DNA from 4 places in the Pseudomonas sp. MPR-R2A5 genome. Region 3 is predicted to be linked to each of the others. Evidence: predicted binding sites of a transcription regulator. Region 3 holds the regulator's gene; each other region holds the start of a gene.
The links. The regulator sigma-54, encoded in region 3, starts transcription at its own class of promoters, with help from an activator protein. The targets are predictions, from matches to a motif close to ANTGGCATNNANNTTGCTNT.

Region 1 (4,606 bases), on a different contig from region 3:
GGTGCCGACGACTTTCTGGCCAAATTCCGCCCTGATGACCTGGCATCCCGGGTAGTCGACCGGATCAAGGCAGCAGATCACGGCTAGGGGCTTTTTCCCTGGCGGTCACACGATTTAAGAGGCGGTATCTTTGTCTACGGGTAATTTGGATTTCGAACAGTTCCGGGTCTTCCTGGAAAAAGCCTGTGGCATATTGCTTGGTGAAAACAAGCAATACCTGGTATCCAGCCGTCTCAACAAGCTGATGGAACAGCAGGGCATCAAGTCCCTGGGTGAGTTGGTCCAGCGGATCCAGAGCCAGCCGCGCAGTGGGCTCAAGGAAATGGTGGTCGATGCCATGACCACCAACGAAACCCTGTGGTTTCGCGACACATACCCCTTCGAGGTGCTCAAGAGCAAAGTGTTGCCGGAGGCGATCAAGGCCAGCCCGGGCCAGCGCTTGCGCATCTGGTCGGCAGCCTGTTCTTCGGGGCAGGAACCGTACTCGATTTCGATGACCATCGATGAATTCGAGCGGACCAACATGGGCCAGCTGAAGGCCGGTGCGCAAATTGTGGCGACGGATTTATCCGGCACCATGCTCACCAACTGCAAGACCGGCGAGTACGACAGCCTGGCCCTGGGGCGTGGCCTGTCCCAGGAGCGCCTGCAACGTTACTTCGACCCGAAAGGGGCGGGGCGCTGGGCGGTCAAGGCGCCGATCAAGAACCGAGTGGAGTTTCGCTCGTTCAACCTGCTCGACAGCTACGCCAGCCTGGGCAAGTTCGACATAGTGTTCTGCCGCAACGTGCTGATCTACTTCTCTGCCGAAGTGAAGAAAGACATCTTGCTGCGCATCCACGGCACCCTCAAGCGCGGCGGTTACCTGTTCCTCGGTGCATCCGAAGCGTTGAACGGCCTGCCCGATCATTTCCAGATGGTGCAGTGCAGCCCGGGGATCATCTACCAGGCCAAGTAATAAAGAATGTGGGAGGGGGCTCGCCCCCGATAGCAGTGGTTCAGTTGATGTATCTATCACTGATACACCGCTATCGGGGGCAAGCCCCCTCCTACATTTTTTTTGCGGCAAAGTTGAAGAAAGCGGCAACTCCCCATTGCCGCTTTACTGGCGTCACGCGGAAAACGGTTGCCGCTTTTCTGGCATTGCCGTCGGCAAGCTCCCCGCAACCCCTTGATATCCGGGCTTTCACAAGATTGGCATGCACCTTGCTATAACCCTGTTAACGCACAGCAGGTCAGCCTAAAGGTTTCCGCCATGAGCATCAGCTTCGATAAAGCGCTCGGTATCCATGAACAAGCCCTGGGCTTCCGCGCCCAGCGCGCCGAAGTCCTGGCCAACAACATTGCCAACGCCGATACCCCGAACTACAAGGCTCGGGACCTGGACTTCTCCGCCGTGCTCGCAGCACAGCAGGACAAGACCAAGAACGGCACCTTCGCCTTGAACATGACCAACAGCCGTCATATTGAAGCGCAAGGCCTGAGCAGTGGTGACGAGTCGCTGCTGTATCGCACGCCGATGCAGCCATCCATCGACCAGAACACCGTCGACGCCCAGCTGGAGCAATCGGCCTATGCCGAAAACTCGGTGAACTTCCAGGCCAGCTTTACCCTGCTCAACAGCAAATTCAAAGGGCTGATGTCAGCCCTGCGTGGAGAGTAAGCCATGTCCCTGTCCAGTGTTTTCAATATTGCCGGTAGTGGCATGAGCGCTCAAACCACGCGCCTCAACACCGTCGCCAGTAACATCGCCAACGCCGAGACCGTGTCTTCGAGCATTGACCAGACCTACCGCGCCCGCCACCCGGTATTTGCCACCATGTTCCAGGGCGGCCAGAGCGGCGGCAGCGATTCGCTGTTCCAGAACCAGGACGCCGCCGGCCAGGGTGTGCAGGTGCTCGGCGTGGTCGAAGACCAGAGCAACCTCGAAGCACGTTACGAGCCTAACCATCCCGCCGCGAACGAAAAGGGTTATGTCTACTACCCCAACGTCAACGTGGTCGAGGAGATGGCCGACATGATTTCCGCCAGCCGCTCGTTCCAGACCAACGCGGAAATGATGAACACCGCCAAAACCATGATGCAGAAGGTCCTGACCCTGGGTCAGTGATAAGGGGCGCCAAATAATGGCCATCGTTGATACGTCAAACAACTCGGCAGTCCAGGACCTTTTCAATTCCAAGGTCAAGACCGCAACGGACAACAGCAGTCTTAACAGCGCTACCAAGGCGGCGACAGGCAGCCAGTCGCTGGGCAAGGATGCGTTCCTGCAGTTGCTGGTGACCCAGCTGAAAAACCAGAACCCGCTGTCGCCCCAGGACAATGGTGCGTTCGTGGCGCAGTTGGCTCAGTTCAGCAGCCTGGAAGGCATCAACACCCTGAACGACTCGGTCAACGCGATCTCCAGCAACTTCAGCTCGTCGCAAGCACTGCAAGCGTCGTCGCTGGTAGGGCGTTCGGTGGTCATCCAGACCGACAAGTCCACCGTGGACACGAGCAAGAGCATGACCGGTTCGGTGGCGGTGACTTCGGCGGTGGGCAACGTCTCCGTCAAGATCACCGACAAGGACGGCAACGTGGTGCGCACCCTCGATATGGGCGCCCAGGCTGCCGGCAACCAGAGCTTTATCTGGGATGGCAAGGACGACAACGGCGCGGTCGCCCCAGCCGGCACCTACACCTTCAATGCCACCACCAAGAACGACGCGGGCGACGCGGTTGCCCTGGCTACGTCGCTGCCGGCAACGGTAACGAGCGTGACCCTGAGCCAGACCGGCGGCGAAATGCTGCTGAACCTGGCGGGCGGCATGGGCAGCATCAAGCTGTCGCAAATTCAGACTATCGGTACATAGAGCCGGCTAAATACGGCAGAGGGAGAGAAACATGTCTTTTAACATCGGCCTTAGCGGCCTCTATGCGGCCAACAAACAACTGGACGTGACCGGCAACAACATCGCCAACGTCGCGACCACTGGCTTCAAATCGTCCCGTGCGGAATTCGCGGATATCTACGCGGCCTCCAAACTGGGTACCGGCCAGAACAGCATCGGCAACGGTGTGAACCTGGCGGCAGTGTCCCAGCAGTTCACCCAGGGCGACGTCAACAACAGTGGCGGCATCCTGGACATGGCGATCCAGGGCGGCGGCTTCTTCGTGCAGAAGGGTACCGACGGCTCGCTGGAGTACACCCGCAGCGGCGCCTTCCGTGCGGACAAGGACGGCTACATCACCAACAACACCGGTACCTCGCGCCTGCAGGGTTATGCGGCGGATGCTGACGGCAAGATCATCAAGGGCGGCCTGACCGACCTGCAATTGAACCTGTCGAACCTGCCGCCGAAGGCTTCGAGCAAGGTGGACTCCACCAGTAACCTGAACTCGTCCGAGCTGCCGATCGATCAGACGTTGCACCCCTTTGATCCGACCAAGACGGACAGCTTCAACACTCAATACTCCACCACGCTCTACGATACGCAGGGCAATGCGCATCCTATGGTGCAGTACCTGGTGAAAACCGGTTCTAACACCTGGAACTCCTACACCCTGATTGACGGGCGTAACCCTGACGGCACCCCGATCAGCGGCACCGGTTCCACGGCGCCCGTAGCCTCGACGTTGTCGTTTGACACCGCCGGCAAGCTCACCGGGATCGTCACCCCGCCAGCCACAACGTCCAATACCACCCTGACTATTTCCACCTGGAAGCCGGGCGGCCTGGTCAATGGTGTCTGGACGCCTAACGGTGCAGCGGCCAATGCCGGCGGTATTGCCGTCAACATGGCCAACATCACCCAGTACAACTCGGCCAGCTACCGTAACCCGCCGGTCACCGACGGTTATGCCACTGGCCAGATCACCGGCCTGAAGATCGACGGCAGCGGTGTGCTGTTCGCCACCTTCAGTAACCAGCAGAGCAAGGCCATCGGCCAGATCTCTCTGGCCAGCTTCAACAACGAGCAGGGCCTGCAGCCATCCGGCGGCACCGCCTGGAGAGAGACGTTCGCCTCGGGCCAGCCGGGTTACGACGCACCGCAATCCGGTACGCTGGGTTCGATCGTGGCCAACTCCCTGGAGAACTCCAACGTCAACCTGACCAACGAACTGGTGGACCTGATCAAGGCCCAGAGCAACTATCAGGCGAACGCCAAGACCATCTCCACCCAGAGCACCATCATGCAGACCATCATCCAGATGACCTGATGCGGTCATGCTCTACAAGAAGCCCCTCGCAAGAGGGGCTTTTTTGTGGGCGCAGGAAAACATGCCGTGACGCAAGTAACGATGCGTAAAACGCGTATGAGGCGTGCACCATATCCGCCTCGCCACTGATCAGGTCAGGGGCCGGTGGGCTAACCAGTCAAGTGCAGGGCGGGTATGTGGCGTTCGTCTGGAGGTGCCCAGCGGGGTGTACATGAGGAAACCAAAAAGCCCGATAAACCCTATGCAGTCGGGGTCTATCGGGCTTTTTCAATCCGGGGTGTTCAAGCCCAGGAGCGGCTCAGCTTATTGGCAAGCTTCGCAATCCGGCTCGTCGATCGCGCAGGCCTTTGGCACGGGGGCCGGGCCGGCTGGCGCTGCGAGCACCGAGTCATCACCGTGGTTGCCG
Region 2 (4,606 bases), on a different contig from region 3:
ATTGGCCGCGTATGTGCTGCTGAACGGCCGCCTGCCCCGTCGCCGGGCGACTGTGGCGCCGGTCTCCGAGCCGGTGGTGACGGCGAAGGGAGCGGCCCAATGATGCGCGCCAATCAGCCGTTAACGACCTGCCTGTGCGTGAGCGCGTGGTTGCGCTGTGCCGCCGTCGCCCGGTGTATCGCCGAGGGGTGTTTCTAGCCGTTTGCGCCGTCGACTTGGCTGGAGGCCGAGGGCCGGTATTGCAGTGCTTCGGCAATGTGGTTGCGGCCGATAGTGTCTGCGCGCTCCAGGTCCGCCAGAGTGCGGGCGACCTTGAGCAGGCGGTGGGCGGCTCGAAGGGACAGGGTCAAGCGCTCGCAGGCGCTTTCCAGCCAGGCTTCATCCGGCTTGGACAGCGCGCAATGCTGGCGCAACCCAGAGAGATCCAGGAACGCATTGGCGCAACCCTGGCGCCGCTGTTGATGCTCTCGAGCCTGGGCGACCAGCGCGGAGGCGGTGGATGTGTCGCCGCCGGGCTGTGGGGTCGGGTTCAGCGCGGTGATTTCGCGGGCGACCGTCAAGTGCAGGTCGATCCGATCCAGCAAGGGCCCGGAGAGTTTGTTGCGATAGCGTTGGATTTGCTCGGGCGTGCAACGGCATCGGTTGCAGGGCGCGCCCATATAACCGCAGGGGCAGGGGTTCATCGCCGCCACCAGTTGGAAGCGCGCGGGGAAGCGCACTCGGTCACGGGCGCGGGAAATCACGATGTGCCCCGACTCCAGTGGCTCGCGCAAGACCTCCAGCACCTTGCGATCAAACTCCGGGAGTTCATCCAGGAACAGCACTCCATGATGGGCCAGGGTGATTTCCCCCGGCTGCGGTTTCGATCCGCCGCCCACCAGTGCCGGACCGGAGGCTGAATGGTGTGGCTGGCGAAACGGCCGGTGGGGCCAATGGCTCAGCGGTGCCAGGCTGACCACGGATTGAATCGCCGCCACTTCCAGTGCTTCCTGTTCACTCAATGGCGGCAGCAACCCGGGCAGGCGGCTGGCGAGCAAGGTCTTGCCGGTACCTGGTGGCCCGCTGAACAGCAGGTTATGTGCGCCCGCTGCTGCAATCAGCAGTGCGCGCTTGGCTGACAGCTGGCCCTGAACTTCACTCAGGTCCGGGTAGGGTTTGTTCGAATACAGCAGCCCGTCAGACTTGTAGGGCTCAATCGGTGCATGCCCATTCAGGTGTGCCACCACCTGCAGCAGGTGATCCACGGCAATGACCTTCAGCCCGGATGCCAGGCACGCTTCCTCGGCATTCGCCCGCGGCACTATCACGGTGCGCCCGGCCTTGCGCGCCGCCAATGCGGCGGGCAATACGCCTTTTACCGCCCGCACCTCGCCGGACAACGCCAACTCCCCCAGGCACTCCACGTCATCCAGCATCAACGCCGGCACCTGCACACTCGCCGCCAGGATCCCCAGGGCGATCGCCAGATCAAAGCGCCCACCGTCCTTGGGCAGGTCGGCGGGCGCGAGGTTGAGGGTGATACGGCGGGAAGGATATTGCAGCGCTGAGTTGAGGATGGCACTGCGTACGCGGTCCTTGCTTTCCTTGACCGCGGTTTCTGGCAGCCCCACCAGGGTGAGCGACGGCAACCCGTTGGCCATATGCACTTCGACGGTGACGGCAGGGGCTTCGACGCCGACCTGGGCGCGGCTGTGGACGATGGCGAGGGACATGCTCGTTCCTTGAAAGAGGTGGCCGCTTCCTGCGGTTTTTCAAGGGTAGACGAGGTGGGGAAGAGCGAGGCGGGGAGGTTTTACAGAACGTATCCAGAACAAAAGGTAGAGCAAATGTGGGAGGGAGCAAGCCCCTTCCCACACTGATCGCATTTATTCCGCAGGAGGGTTCAACCGCGCTTCCAGCTCTGCAACTTTCGCCTCCAGGCTCTCCAAGCGCGCACGGGTGCGGGCAAGTACGACCATCTGGCTATCGAATTCTTCCCGGCTCACCAGGTCCAGCTTGCTGAAGCCGCTTTGCAGCAACGCCTTGAACTGGCTTTCGATTTCATTGCGGGGCAGCGGGGTGTCGCCGCTGAACAGGCGAGAGGCGTGGCCGCTCAGGGCGTCGAGGAGGTCTTTGGGCGCGAGCATGGGAAATATTCCGGAAAACTGTTGGCGGGCAGTGTATCACGCAGCGTCTATAGTCATTTCCACGGCCGCAGGCGCACGCTTTTCGCGCATGGGGGCGGGCGTCTGCGCACTGTTTTCGTGCGCAATGGCGCCGCCAAAAAGCCTCGCAGGTGGGCGTAGCGGAGCAAAGGACTGATTTCAGTGATTTTTACGGAGCTGGCAAGGTTTCTGCTTAGACGATCATGACCCATGCACTGATGCAGTCGCTGTGACGAATGCAGTGCGCCGACGGATCAGGGGTACAGGTTTCGTCACCAGTGGTTCGCTGGCGTTGCAACGGCAACTGCTCTTGCGACGACGCGTTACAAAGCCAGGCACTGCGCTTAGACTTGAGACGGGTTTGTTTTCCTGGGGCAAGTCCACCAATTCGGGAGAGAGTTTTCATGAAGCTAGTCACTGCCATCATCAAGCCGTTCAAGTTGGACGATGTACGCGAGTCGTTGTCCGAGATCGGCGTGCAGGGCATTACCGTTACTGAGGTCAAAGGCTTCGGTCGGCAGAAGGGTCACACCGAGCTGTATCGCGGCGCGGAATACGTGGTCGATTTCCTGCCGAAGGTGAAGATTGATGTCGCCATTGACGACAAGGATCTTGACCGGGTTATCGAGGCGATAACCAAGGCCGCCAACACCGGCAAGATTGGTGACGGCAAGATCTTCGTGGTCAATCTGGAACAGGCTATTCGCATCCGTACCGGCGAAACCGATACCGACGCAATCTAAGCCGCCAAACCCCAACGCCCCAGGAGAAAACAATATGACTCTGCGTAAATTCGCAGGGCTCGGAGCCCTGTTGTCCATCGTAATGCCAAGCCTGGCCATGGCGGCAGACGAAGTGGCGGCTCCAGTCCTCAATTCCGGCGACACGGCGTGGATGCTCACATCCACCGCGCTGGTGCTGTTCATGACCATTCCCGGCCTGGCCTTGTTCTACGGCGGCATGGTGCGCTCCAAGAACATTCTTTCCGTGATGATGCAGTGCTTCGCCATTACCGGCTTGATCACCATCCTGTGGTTCGTCTACGGCTACAGCATGGCGTTCGACACCACGGGTATGGAAGCAGGCGTCGTCAACTTCAACTCCTTTGTGGGCGGCTTGTCCAAGCTGTTCCTGTCGGGTGTGACCCCTGCCAGCATCACCGGCCCGGCGGCGCTGTTCCCTGAGGCGGTGTTCGTCACCTTCCAGATGACCTTTGCCATCATCACTCCGGCGCTCATCGTCGGCGCCTTCGCCGAGCGTATGAAGTTCTCCGCGATGCTGATCTTCATGGGCGTCTGGTTCACCCTGGTCTACGCACCGATTGCCCACATGGTCTGGGGCGGTCCGGGTTCGTTGCTGGGTGACTGGGGCGTGCTGGACTTCGCTGGCGGTACCGTGGTGCACATCAACGCCGGTGTGGCCGGTCTGGTCGCGTGCCTGGTCCTCGGCAAGCGTAAAGGTTTCCCAACCACGCCAATGGCGCCACACAACCTGGGTTACACCCTGGTGGGTGCGGCCATGCTGTGGGTGGGCTGGTTCGGCTTCAACGCCGGTTCCGCTGCTGCGGCCAACGGCACTGCCGGTATGGCAATGTTGGTGACCCAGATCGCTACCGCTGCCGCTGCGCTGGGCTGGATGTTCGCCGAGTGGCTCACCCACGGTAAGCCAAGTGCCCTGGGCATCGCCTCGGGTGTGGTGGCGGGCCTTGTGGCAATTACGCCGGCAGCCGGCACTGTGGGCCCGATGGGCGCGCTGATCATCGGCCTGGCGGCGGGTGTGGTGTGCTTCTTCTGCGCGACGACCCTGAAACGCAAACTGGGCTACGACGATTCCCTGGACGCCTTCGGTGTTCACGGTATCGGCGGTATCCTCGGCGCAATCCTCACCGGTGTGTTTGCAGCGCCGGCACTGGGTGGCTTCGGCACCGTGACTGATGTGGCGGCCCAAGTCTGGATTCAGTGCAAAGGCGTCGGCTTCACTGTGATCTATACGGCTATTGTGACCTTCATCATCCTCAAGGTGCTGGACATGGTCATGGGCCTGCGGGTTACCGAAGAAGAAGAGGCTGTCGGCCTCGACTTGGCGCAACACAACGAACGCGGCTACAACTTGTAAGTACGCAAAAAAAAGATGCCCGGCTTGCCGGGCATTTTTTTGCCTGGCGTTTGTCAGTCATAACAAGCTGTACCGGTTTTAGCGCAAAGTTTGTGATGGCGCGCACACGGTACTTGTAAGCGTGCGAATGTCTTACAGCCATGTAGGCGTATTCGGCACTTTGTTTTTTCCCAGAGCGCGCTAGAATGCGCGCCGATGGGCGGAGAACTGTATGTGGCAACAGACCCTGATTACCTTGCGGGCCAAGCCCCGGGGTTTTCACCTGGTAACCGATGAGTTGCTTGCCGGCTTGCCTGAGTTGAAGGCATGCCGCGTGGGCCTGTTGCACCTGTGGCTGCAGCATACCT
Region 3 (4,606 bases):
TAGCGGCCGAAAAACGCCGGTTGTGGAACGCCGCGCACAAAACCTGGGGATTCCTCACCTGTATCAGGGCCGTGAGGATAAACTGGTGGTACTGGACGAGCTTCTTGGCCAACTCCACCTAAGCTATGAGCAGGTCGCCTATCTGGGCGACGACCTGCCCGACTTGCCGGTGATCCGCCGCGTGGGCCTGGGCATGGCCGTCGCCAATGCGGCGGCGTTTGTTCGCGAGCATGCCCACGGCATCACCACGGCCCGTGGCGGCGAAGGCGCCGCCCGTGAGTTCTGCGAGTTGATCCTGCGGGCCCAAGGCCGCCTCGAAGCGGCCCATGCCGCCTACCTATAGAGCGTTTTATGCTGAGTAAAAAGATTCGCAACTTCCTGCTATTCGCAGGCATCGCCGCGCTGTTCCTGGCGGTGGGCTACTGGAATATCAGCCCGGAGCGCTTTCTCGACCAGCCTGTTGCGCAGGTTGATGAAGGGGCTATCGACTATTACGCAACCAATGCCTATAGCGTGCAGTTCCTGCCCGATGGCAAGGTGCAATATGAAATGACGTCGGACAAGGTCGAGCACCTGAAGGCCTCCGAGGTCACCCTGCTGACCAATCCGGACATGAACCTGTACCGCGGCACCGAGTTCCCATGGCACGTCACCAGCAAGCGCGGCGAGGTCAACCCGGACGGTACCCAGGTGGAACTGATCGACTCGGTGCGCGTCGCACGTACTGACGCACAGAACCGCGACACCATTATTACCACCACACGCATGACCGTATTCCCACAGAAGCAATATGCGCAGACCGAGCAAGACGTTAGAATCGACGGCGCTGGCGGTGTATCGACTGGCAAGGGAATGAAAGCGTATTTGAAAGAAAGCAGGATACACCTGCTATCGAACGTAAGAGGACAGTATGAGGCTCGTTAAAACCCTCCCTATTTTGCTCGGTCTGGGCGCAGCACTGGGAAGCGTGAGCGCCTGGGCTCTGCCGAACGATAGCCAGCAACCGATCCACATCTCAGCTGACGATGCGCAACTGGATGACAAGCAAGGCGTCGCCACTTATACAGGCGGCGTGATCATTACCCAGGGCTCGATGAAAATCACCGGTAACACGGTGACACTGACTCGCACCCCCGCTGGCGACATCGACGTCGTGACTTCGGTGGGCAACCTGGCCTACTTCGAACAGAAGCAGGCCGCTACCGATACCGCCCCGATGAAGGGCTACGGCAAGACCATCCAGTATCACGCCCAGCAAAACCGCATCGTCCTGATCGACCAGGCCAAGGTGCTCAGCCCCGATGGCAACTCCACCGAAGGCGAGAAGATCACCTATGACACCGTGAAGCAGGTCGCCAATGCCGGCCGGGCCAACGGCAGCAAGGTCACTGCGCCACGCCCACGTATCGACATGGTTATCCAGCCGAAGAAGAAGGCCGAGTAATGGCAACCCTGAAAGCCCAGCATCTGGCCAAGGCCTATAAAAGCCGTCAGGTCGTGCGCGACGTCAGCCTGTCGATCGACAGCGGCCAGATCGTCGGCCTGCTCGGCCCCAACGGCGCCGGCAAGACCACCTGCTTCTATATGATCGTCGGCCTGGTGCAGGCGGACCAAGGTCGCGTACTGATCGATGACCTGGACGTCAGCCACCAGCCGATGCATGGCCGTGCACGCGCAGGTATTGGGTATCTTCCCCAGGAAGCGTCGATCTTCCGCAAACTCTCGGTGGCCGACAACATCATGGCCATCCTCGAGACCCGCAAGGAACTCGACCGCGACGGCCGCCGTAAAGAGCTGGAAAGCCTGCTGCAGGAATTCCACATCAACCACATTCGCGACAATCTCGGCATGAGCCTGTCCGGTGGTGAGCGTCGTCGCGTTGAAATTGCCCGCGCCCTGGCGACCGCGCCGAAATTCATCCTGCTGGACGAACCGTTTGCCGGCGTGGACCCCATCTCGGTGGGTGACATCAAGCAGATCATCCATCACCTCAAGGCCAAGGGCATCGGTGTACTGATCACCGACCACAACGTCCGTGAGACCCTGGATATCTGCGAAACAGCTTACATCGTCAACGATGGCCAGCTGATTGCCGAAGGTGACTCCGCCACTATCCTGGCCAACGAACTGGTCAAGGAAGTGTACCTGGGCCACGAGTTCCGCCTGTAAGCAGCCTGGCGTCACGGCCGTTGGCCACGGTGCGCGGGAGTCAATAAAAACCTCCGGATTTTTATTGTTACCGCGCTCTAGGCAAAGCCCCCGATATCAGGCATATAATTTGCTTATGTTTGGCGCTCACGCGCCCTGTCGTGGATGGCGCATTGCGCCGGCGAATAAGGTGTTAAGCCCCTGCCATGAAACCATCGCTAGTCCTGAGAATGGGCCAGCAGCTGACGATGACACCGCAGCTGCAACAGGCCATCCGCCTGCTCCAATTGTCGACCCTGGACCTGCAACAGGAAATCCAGGAGGCCCTGGAGTCCAATCCGATGCTCGAACGCCAGGAAGAAGGCGACGACTTCGACAATGCAGACCCGCTGGCCGACAACATCGAGCAAAAACCCAACCCCGATGTGCAGGAACCCTCCTACCAGGAAACCGCCCCGACGGTGGATAACCTCGAGGAAGGCGACTGGAACGAACGCATACCCAACGAGCTGCCCGTGGACACCGCCTGGGAAGACGTCTACCAGACCAGCGCCAGCAGCCTGCCCAGCAACGATGATGACGAGTGGGACTTCACCACCCGCACGTCCGCCGGCGAGAGCCTGCAGAGCCACCTGTTGTGGCAATTGAACCTCGCGCCGATGTCCGACACCGATCGCCTGATCGCCGTGACCCTGATCGACTGCATCAACAACCAAGGTTACCTGGACGAAACGCTCGACGAGATTCTTGAAGCCTTCGATCCGGAACTGGATATCGAACTGGACGAGATCGAAGCCGTCCTGCACCGCATCCAGCAATTCGAGCCCGCCGGCATTGGCGCGCGCACCCTCAGCGAGTGCCTGCTGCTGCAACTGCGTCAACTGCCTGCCAAGACGCCTTGGCTTGCCGAAGCCCAACGCCTGGTCACGGACTACATCGACCTGCTGGGCAGCCGCGACTACAGCCAGTTGATGCGCCGTATGAAGCTCAAGGAAGACGACCTGCGCCAGGTGATCGAGCTGGTACAGAGCCTCAACCCTCGCCCGGGCTCGCAGATCGAGTCCAGCGAAGCCGAATACGTCGTCCCCGACGTGATCGTACGCAAGGACAACGAGCGCTGGCTGGTGGAACTGAACCAGGAGTCGGTACCGCGCCTGCGGGTCAATCCGCAATATGCCGGTTTTGTGCGTCGCGCCGATACCAGCGCCGACAACACCTTCATGCGCAACCAGTTGCAGGAAGCGCGCTGGTTCATCAAGAGCCTGCAAAGCCGCAACGAAACCCTGATGAAAGTCGCCACCCAGATCGTCGAGCACCAGCGTGGCTTCCTGGAATACGGCGACGAAGCGATGAAGCCTCTGGTGCTGCATGATATCGCCGAAGCGGTTGGCATGCATGAGTCAACGATTTCCCGGGTGACCACGCAAAAATTCATGCATACCCCACGGGGCATATATGAGCTGAAATACTTTTTCTCCAGCCATGTCAGCACCTCCGAAGGCGGCGAATGCTCGTCCACGGCGATCCGCGCGATCATCAAAAAACTGGTTGCGGCGGAAAATCAGAAAAAGCCGTTGAGTGACAGCAAGATCGCTGGTTTACTGGAGGCACAAGGCATTCAGGTCGCCCGTCGAACCGTCGCCAAGTACCGCGAGTCCCTTGGGATCGCGCCTTCCAGCGAGCGTAAGCGTTTGATGTGACGGGCGGGCCACAGCGTTCCAGTGGCGGGTATTCCTACCCGCCGCTTTATGCACTGGCAACGAAGGAGAAGCTGTATGCAAGTCAACATCAGTGGACACCAACTGGAAGTGACCGAACCGCTGCGCGCCTATATCGGCGAAAAACTCAAAAGAATTGAGGGGCATTTCGACAAGATCACCAACGTGCAAGTCATTATGACTGTCGAGAAGCTGAAGCAGAAAATTGAAGCCACCTTGCGTATACCCGGCGGAGAAGTCGTCGCCAATGCCGAGCATACTGATATGTATGCCGCCATTGACGACCTGACCGACAAACTGGATCGCCAAATCAAAAAGCATAAGGAAAAGCAGTTGAGCCTCCTTCAGGGCACCGGCCGCTAACACTCCCCACCCATGATCCGACTTGAAACCATCCTGACCCCCGGCCGTTCCCTCGTGAACGCGCCGGGCGGCAGCAAGAAGAAAGCCCTCGAACAAATTGCCAACCTGATCAGCCGAGAAGTGCCTGATCTGGAGATGCAAGATGTCTTTGAGGCTCTGATTGCCCGTGAAAAACTCGGTTCCACCGGTTTTGGCAACGGCATCGCCATTCCTCACTGCCGCCTCAAAGGCTGCGACACACCTGTCAGCGCCCTGCTGCACTTGGACGCGCCTATCGATTTCGACGCGATCGACGGTGCCCCGGTAGACCTGCTGTTTGTTCTGCTGGTCCCACAGGCCGCCACCGATGCGCACCTGGAACTGCTTCGGCAGATCGC
Region 4 (4,606 bases), on a different contig from region 3:
GCCGATGCGTAGATCACTTGGAAATCAAGTTGCTCTTCGGTAGCGCCCAGGTTGTCGAACAGGTCAAAGATCTGGTCCAGAACCCAGTCCGGACGCGCGCCTGGACGGTCAACCTTGTTGATGCACACGATCGGACGCAGGCCGGCTTCGAAAGCCTTCTTGGTCACGAAACGGGTTTGCGGCATAGGACCGTCTTGAGCGTCAACCAGCAGCAGAACGGAGTCAACCATCGACATTACGCGTTCTACTTCGCCGCCGAAGTCGGCGTGGCCCGGGGTATCCACGATGTTGATGTGGTAGCCGTTCCAGTTGATAGCGGTGTTTTTAGCCAGGATGGTAATACCGCGCTCTTTTTCCTGGTCGTTGGAGTCCATCACGCGCTCGTCGTTGAGCTCGTTGCGCTCCAGGGTGCCGGATTGACGCAAGAGTTTGTCTACCAGGGTGGTTTTACCATGGTCAACGTGAGCAATGATGGCGATGTTACGTAGATTTTCGATCACTTGTGTATCTCGATCAGAGGATTCGGTGTGCTGACAGGTCGTGGCAGCGATTAACAGTAGAGTCAGGCCTTGCCGTTACAGCTTGACGGCAGAGTCGGGGGGCCGGTGACGCAGGCCACAGGCAAACAGCCCCGGGCTCTTAGCTCGGTCGATAAACGCGCACATTGGCATGCCCCTCACTGAGCAAATGGTGGGCATGCAGGCGACTCATCACGCCTTTGTCGCAATACAGCAGGTACTGACGGCTGTTATCCAGTTCCTTGAAACGCGCGTTCAATGCATAGAACGGCAGCGTTTGTACGTCGATGCCAGCGATTTCCAGCGGCTCATCCTCCGCGGCATCCGGGTGACGGATGTCGATGACGATCTGGCCGGCCAGGGCTTCGCTGACTTCTTCGATCTGCACATCCTGGCCCAGTTCATCGATGACTCGATCGATCGGGACCAGCTTGGCGTTCTCGAGCGCACGCTCCAGAATCGCCATGTCAAACTGTTGTTCTTCGTACTCCACGCGGTTGCGCTTGGCGTGGGTCTTGGGGTTCACCGAGATGACCCCGCAATATTCAGGCATATGCTTGGCGAAATCAGCGGTGCCGATTTGTTCCGCCAGGTCGATGATGTCCTGCTTGTGGCTGGCGATCAGCGGGCGCAACACCAGCTTTTCGGTCACACAGTCGATCAGCGACAGGTTCGGCAGCGTCTGGCTGGAGACCTGGGAGATCGCTTCGCCGGTCACCAGCGCGTCGATCTGCAACTGATCGGCGATTCGGGACGCAGCGCGCAACATCATACGCTTCAATACTACGCCCATATGACTGTTATCGACTTTGCCGAGAATTTCCCCGAGCACTTCCTCGAACGGCACGCTCACAAATAGCACACGCTGGGAGCTGCCGTACTTCTTCCAGATATAATGCGCGACTTCCATCACGCCCAATTCGTGTGCACGCCCGCCCAGGTTAAAGAAGCAGAAATGGCTCATCAGCCCGCGGCGCATGATCTGGTAGGCCGCCACCGTGGAATCGAAACCGCCGGACATGAGTACCAGGGTCTGTTCCAAGGCACCCAGCGGGTAGCCGCCGATGCTGTCGTGCTGGCTATGGATCACGAACAACCGTTGGTCGCGAATTTCCATGCGCACTTCAATTTGTGGCGCTTTCAAGGAAATTCCGGCTGCGCCGCACTCGCGACGCAGCTTGCTGCCGACGTATTTCTCGACGTCCATGGAGCTGAACGGGTGCTTGCCGGCACGCTTGCAGCGCACCGAAAAAATCTTCCCTTCCAGCTCATCACCGAAGTGCTGCTTGCACTTTTCGGTGATGTCGTCGAAGTCGCCCAGTGGATACTCGTCCACCTGCAGGAAATGCGCGATACCCGGCATGCAGCTCAGCCGTTCGGTCATGTCCTTCAAGGCTTTGGGGTCGGTCACGCGGGTTTCCAGCTCGAGGTTGTCCCACACGCCGTTCACCACCACAGCCGGGTCCAGATCGCGGAGCACGGCACGGATGTTCTTGGCCAACTGACGGATGAAACGCATCCGTACCGGTCGGCTCTTGATGGTGATCTCTGGGAAGACTTTAACGATTAATTTCATGGAAACAGCGCGCGCAGGGCCTGCCGAAAAAGGGGGGCGCGGATTATAGCGGAAATCGCTCAAGGTTTAACCAGTTAATATGCATCGAAGGTGATGAGCACCAAAATGGGTCATTTATGCAAATCGGCGCTACATTGCAGTGCGTTAATTATTCCATTTCGGCCGATTGCACCGTTATAGGGGCGATTTTGAGGCAGAAAGGCCATGTTGGCGCACTGGCATGCAATTTGCTCTCTTGTGAGGCAGGTTGCCATGGCGGAGTATCCGCGCCGGCATCACCCACATTCTAAGGGCTAACTCCACTACCCAGCCCGAAGCCACCCGGAGGACACCATGTCGAAGTCGGTTCAACTCATCAAAGATCATGACGTTAAATGGATTGATCTGCGCTTCACGGACACAAAAGGCACTCAGCACCACGTGACCATGCCGGCTCGCGACGCGCTGGATGACGCTTTCTTCGAAGAAGGCAAAATGTTCGACGGTTCCTCCATTGCCGGTTGGAAAGGCATCGAAGCTTCCGACATGATCCTGATGCCGGACGACAGCACTGCCGTGCTGGACCCGTTCACCGAAGACCCAACCCTGATCATCGTCTGCGACGTGATCGAGCCTTCGACCATGCAAGGCTACGACCGCGACCCACGTGCGATCGCCAAGCGTGCCGAGGAATACCTGAAGTCGACCGGTATCGGCGACACCGTATTCGTAGGCCCTGAGCCAGAATTCTTCATCTTTGATTCGGTCAAGTTCAAGTCCGACATCTCCGGCTCCATGTTCAAGATCTTCTCCGAACAAGGTTCGTGGATGTCCGACCAGGACGTGGAAGGCGGCAACAAAGGCCACCGTCCAGGCATCAAAGGTGGCTACTTCCCAGTTCCGCCATTCGACCACGACCACGAAATCCGTACCTCCATGTGCAACGCCATGGAAGAAATGGGCCTGGTCATCGAAGTGCACCACCACGAAGTGGCCACTGCCGGCCAGAACGAAATCGGTGTGAAATTCAACACCCTGGTGGCCAAGGCTGACGAAGTCCAGACCCTGAAGTACTGCGTACACAACGTGGCTGATGCCTACGGCCGTACCGCGACCTTCATGCCTAAGCCTCTGTACGGCGATAACGGCTCGGGTATGCACGTTCACCTGTCCATCGCTAAAGAAGGCAAGAACACCTTCGCTGGCGAAGGTTATGCCGGCCTGTCCGACACCGCCCTGTACTTCATCGGCGGTATCATCAAGCACGGTAAGGCCCTGAACGGCTTCACCAACCCGTCGACCAACTCCTACAAGCGTCTGGTTCCAGGCTTCGAAGCGCCGGTCATGCTGGCCTACTCGGCACGCAACCGTTCCGCCTCGATCCGTATTCCTTACGTGTCCAGCCCGCGCGCTCGCCGTATCGAAGCCCGCTTCCCGGATCCAGCAGCCAACCCATACCTGGCCTTCGCTGCCCTGGTCATGGCTGGCCTGGACGGTATCCAGAACAAGATCCACCCTGGCGACGCCGCCGACAAAAACTTGTACGACCTGCCGCCTGAAGAGGCCAAAGAGATCCCACAAGTGTGCGGCAGCCTGAAAGAAGCCCTGGAAGAGCTGGACAAGGGCCGTGCGTTCCTGACCAAAGGCGGCGTATTCAGCGACGACTTCATCGATGCCTACATCGAGCTGAAAAGCGAAGAAGAAATCAAAGTACGCACCTTCGTACACCCACTGGAATACGAGCTGTACTACAGCTGCTGATCCGGTAGCGCTGCTTGACGCAGCGTGATGAAAGAGGCCTCCTTCGGGAGGTCTTTTTTTGCCCGAATTTTATTAAACATGTGGGAGAGGGCTCGCCCCCTCCCACAAGGAGATCAGCCTTGAAACGTCGACTTGTATTTGCCCTGCTGTTCGTCACTACCAGTGCGAGCGCCGCGCCAGCCAGCCTTGAGCCATTGCTCAACAGCATCGCCGAACGCCTGGCCATCGCCGACCAGGTCGCCCTGAGCAAATGGGACAGCAAAAAGCCCGTAGAGGACAAGAAGCGCGAACAGGAGGTCATCGCCAGCGTCATCGCCCAGGCACCCAACTACAAACTGGCGCCCGCCGCCGCCGAGCAATTTTTCTCAGCGCAGATAGAAGCGAACAAACTGGTGCAGTACACCCACCTGTCCGACTGGCAGTTCCAGGGCAAGGCACCCGATGACCCGCGCCCCGACCTGGTGAAGCAGATTCGCCCGCAGCTGGATCAATTGCAAAAACGCCTGCTGCAAGAACTGGCGGACTTCACCCCGCAACGCACCGACCCAAGGTGCCCGCAGTGGCTGGCCGAGGCGGTGCATGAGCCGTTGAACGAGCCGTTGCAGCAACTGGCGATGATTCGCGCCACTGCCGAGCTGTGTATCCACACAGGCGAATAACAGATGACACCCACATCATTTTAGGCCCCTTCCGGCATTCGTCCCCCGGACAGCGATCGTAGCCTGACCGGCCACTCAGCGAACGGATGAAACCGACCATGGAAGCCCTCAAA

Region 1: flgB (flagellar basal body rod protein FlgB) is a predicted target of sigma-54. The motif match lies at 1,194-1,213, and genes of this name have one in related genera.
Region 2: glnK (P-II family nitrogen regulator) is a predicted target of sigma-54. The motif match lies at 2,321-2,340, and genes of this name have one in related genera.
Region 4: glnA (glutamate--ammonia ligase) is a predicted target of sigma-54. The motif match lies at 2,309-2,328, and genes of this name have one in related genera.

The regions. Positions count from the first base shown of each region.
Region 1 is NZ_JBXAFK010000009.1:57,576-62,181, reverse strand. It holds gene AC1Q6I_RS09430 (chemotaxis protein CheV) at 1-87, shown strand, start outside; gene cheR (protein-glutamate O-methyltransferase CheR) at 131-958, shown strand; gene flgB (flagellar basal body rod protein FlgB) at 1,256-1,663, shown strand; gene flgC (flagellar basal body rod protein FlgC) at 1,667-2,110, shown strand; gene flgD (flagellar hook assembly protein FlgD) at 2,127-2,852, shown strand; gene flgE (flagellar hook protein FlgE) at 2,884-4,200, shown strand; gene AC1Q6I_RS09400 (ribonucleoside-diphosphate reductase subunit alpha) at 4,504-4,606, opposite strand, start outside.
Region 2 is NZ_JBXAFK010000068.1:835-5,440, reverse strand. It holds gene AC1Q6I_RS31780 (benzoate/H(+) symporter BenE family transporter) at 1-103, shown strand, start outside; gene AC1Q6I_RS31775 (YifB family Mg chelatase-like AAA ATPase) at 195-1,712, opposite strand; gene AC1Q6I_RS31770 (accessory factor UbiK family protein) at 1,866-2,126, opposite strand; gene glnK (P-II family nitrogen regulator) at 2,549-2,887, shown strand; gene AC1Q6I_RS31760 (ammonium transporter) at 2,922-4,259, shown strand; gene AC1Q6I_RS31755 (secondary thiamine-phosphate synthase enzyme YjbQ) at 4,471-4,606, shown strand, end outside.
Region 3 is NZ_JBXAFK010000048.1:50,379-54,984, reverse strand. It holds gene AC1Q6I_RS27610 (KdsC family phosphatase) at 1-343, shown strand, start outside; gene lptC (LPS export ABC transporter periplasmic protein LptC) at 352-924, shown strand; gene lptA (lipopolysaccharide transport periplasmic protein LptA) at 911-1,444, shown strand; gene lptB (LPS export ABC transporter ATP-binding protein) at 1,444-2,169, shown strand; gene AC1Q6I_RS27590 (RNA polymerase factor sigma-54) at 2,355-3,848, shown strand; gene hpf (ribosome hibernation-promoting factor, HPF/YfiA family) at 3,924-4,229, shown strand; gene ptsN (PTS IIA-like nitrogen regulatory protein PtsN) at 4,242-4,606, shown strand, end outside.
Region 4 is NZ_JBXAFK010000041.1:55,994-60,599, reverse strand. It holds gene typA (translational GTPase TypA) at 1-500, opposite strand, end outside; gene thiI (tRNA uracil 4-sulfurtransferase ThiI) at 640-2,094, opposite strand; gene glnA (glutamate--ammonia ligase) at 2,428-3,834, shown strand; gene AC1Q6I_RS25320 (chorismate mutase) at 3,954-4,493, shown strand; gene AC1Q6I_RS25315 (cupin domain-containing protein) at 4,592-4,606, shown strand, end outside.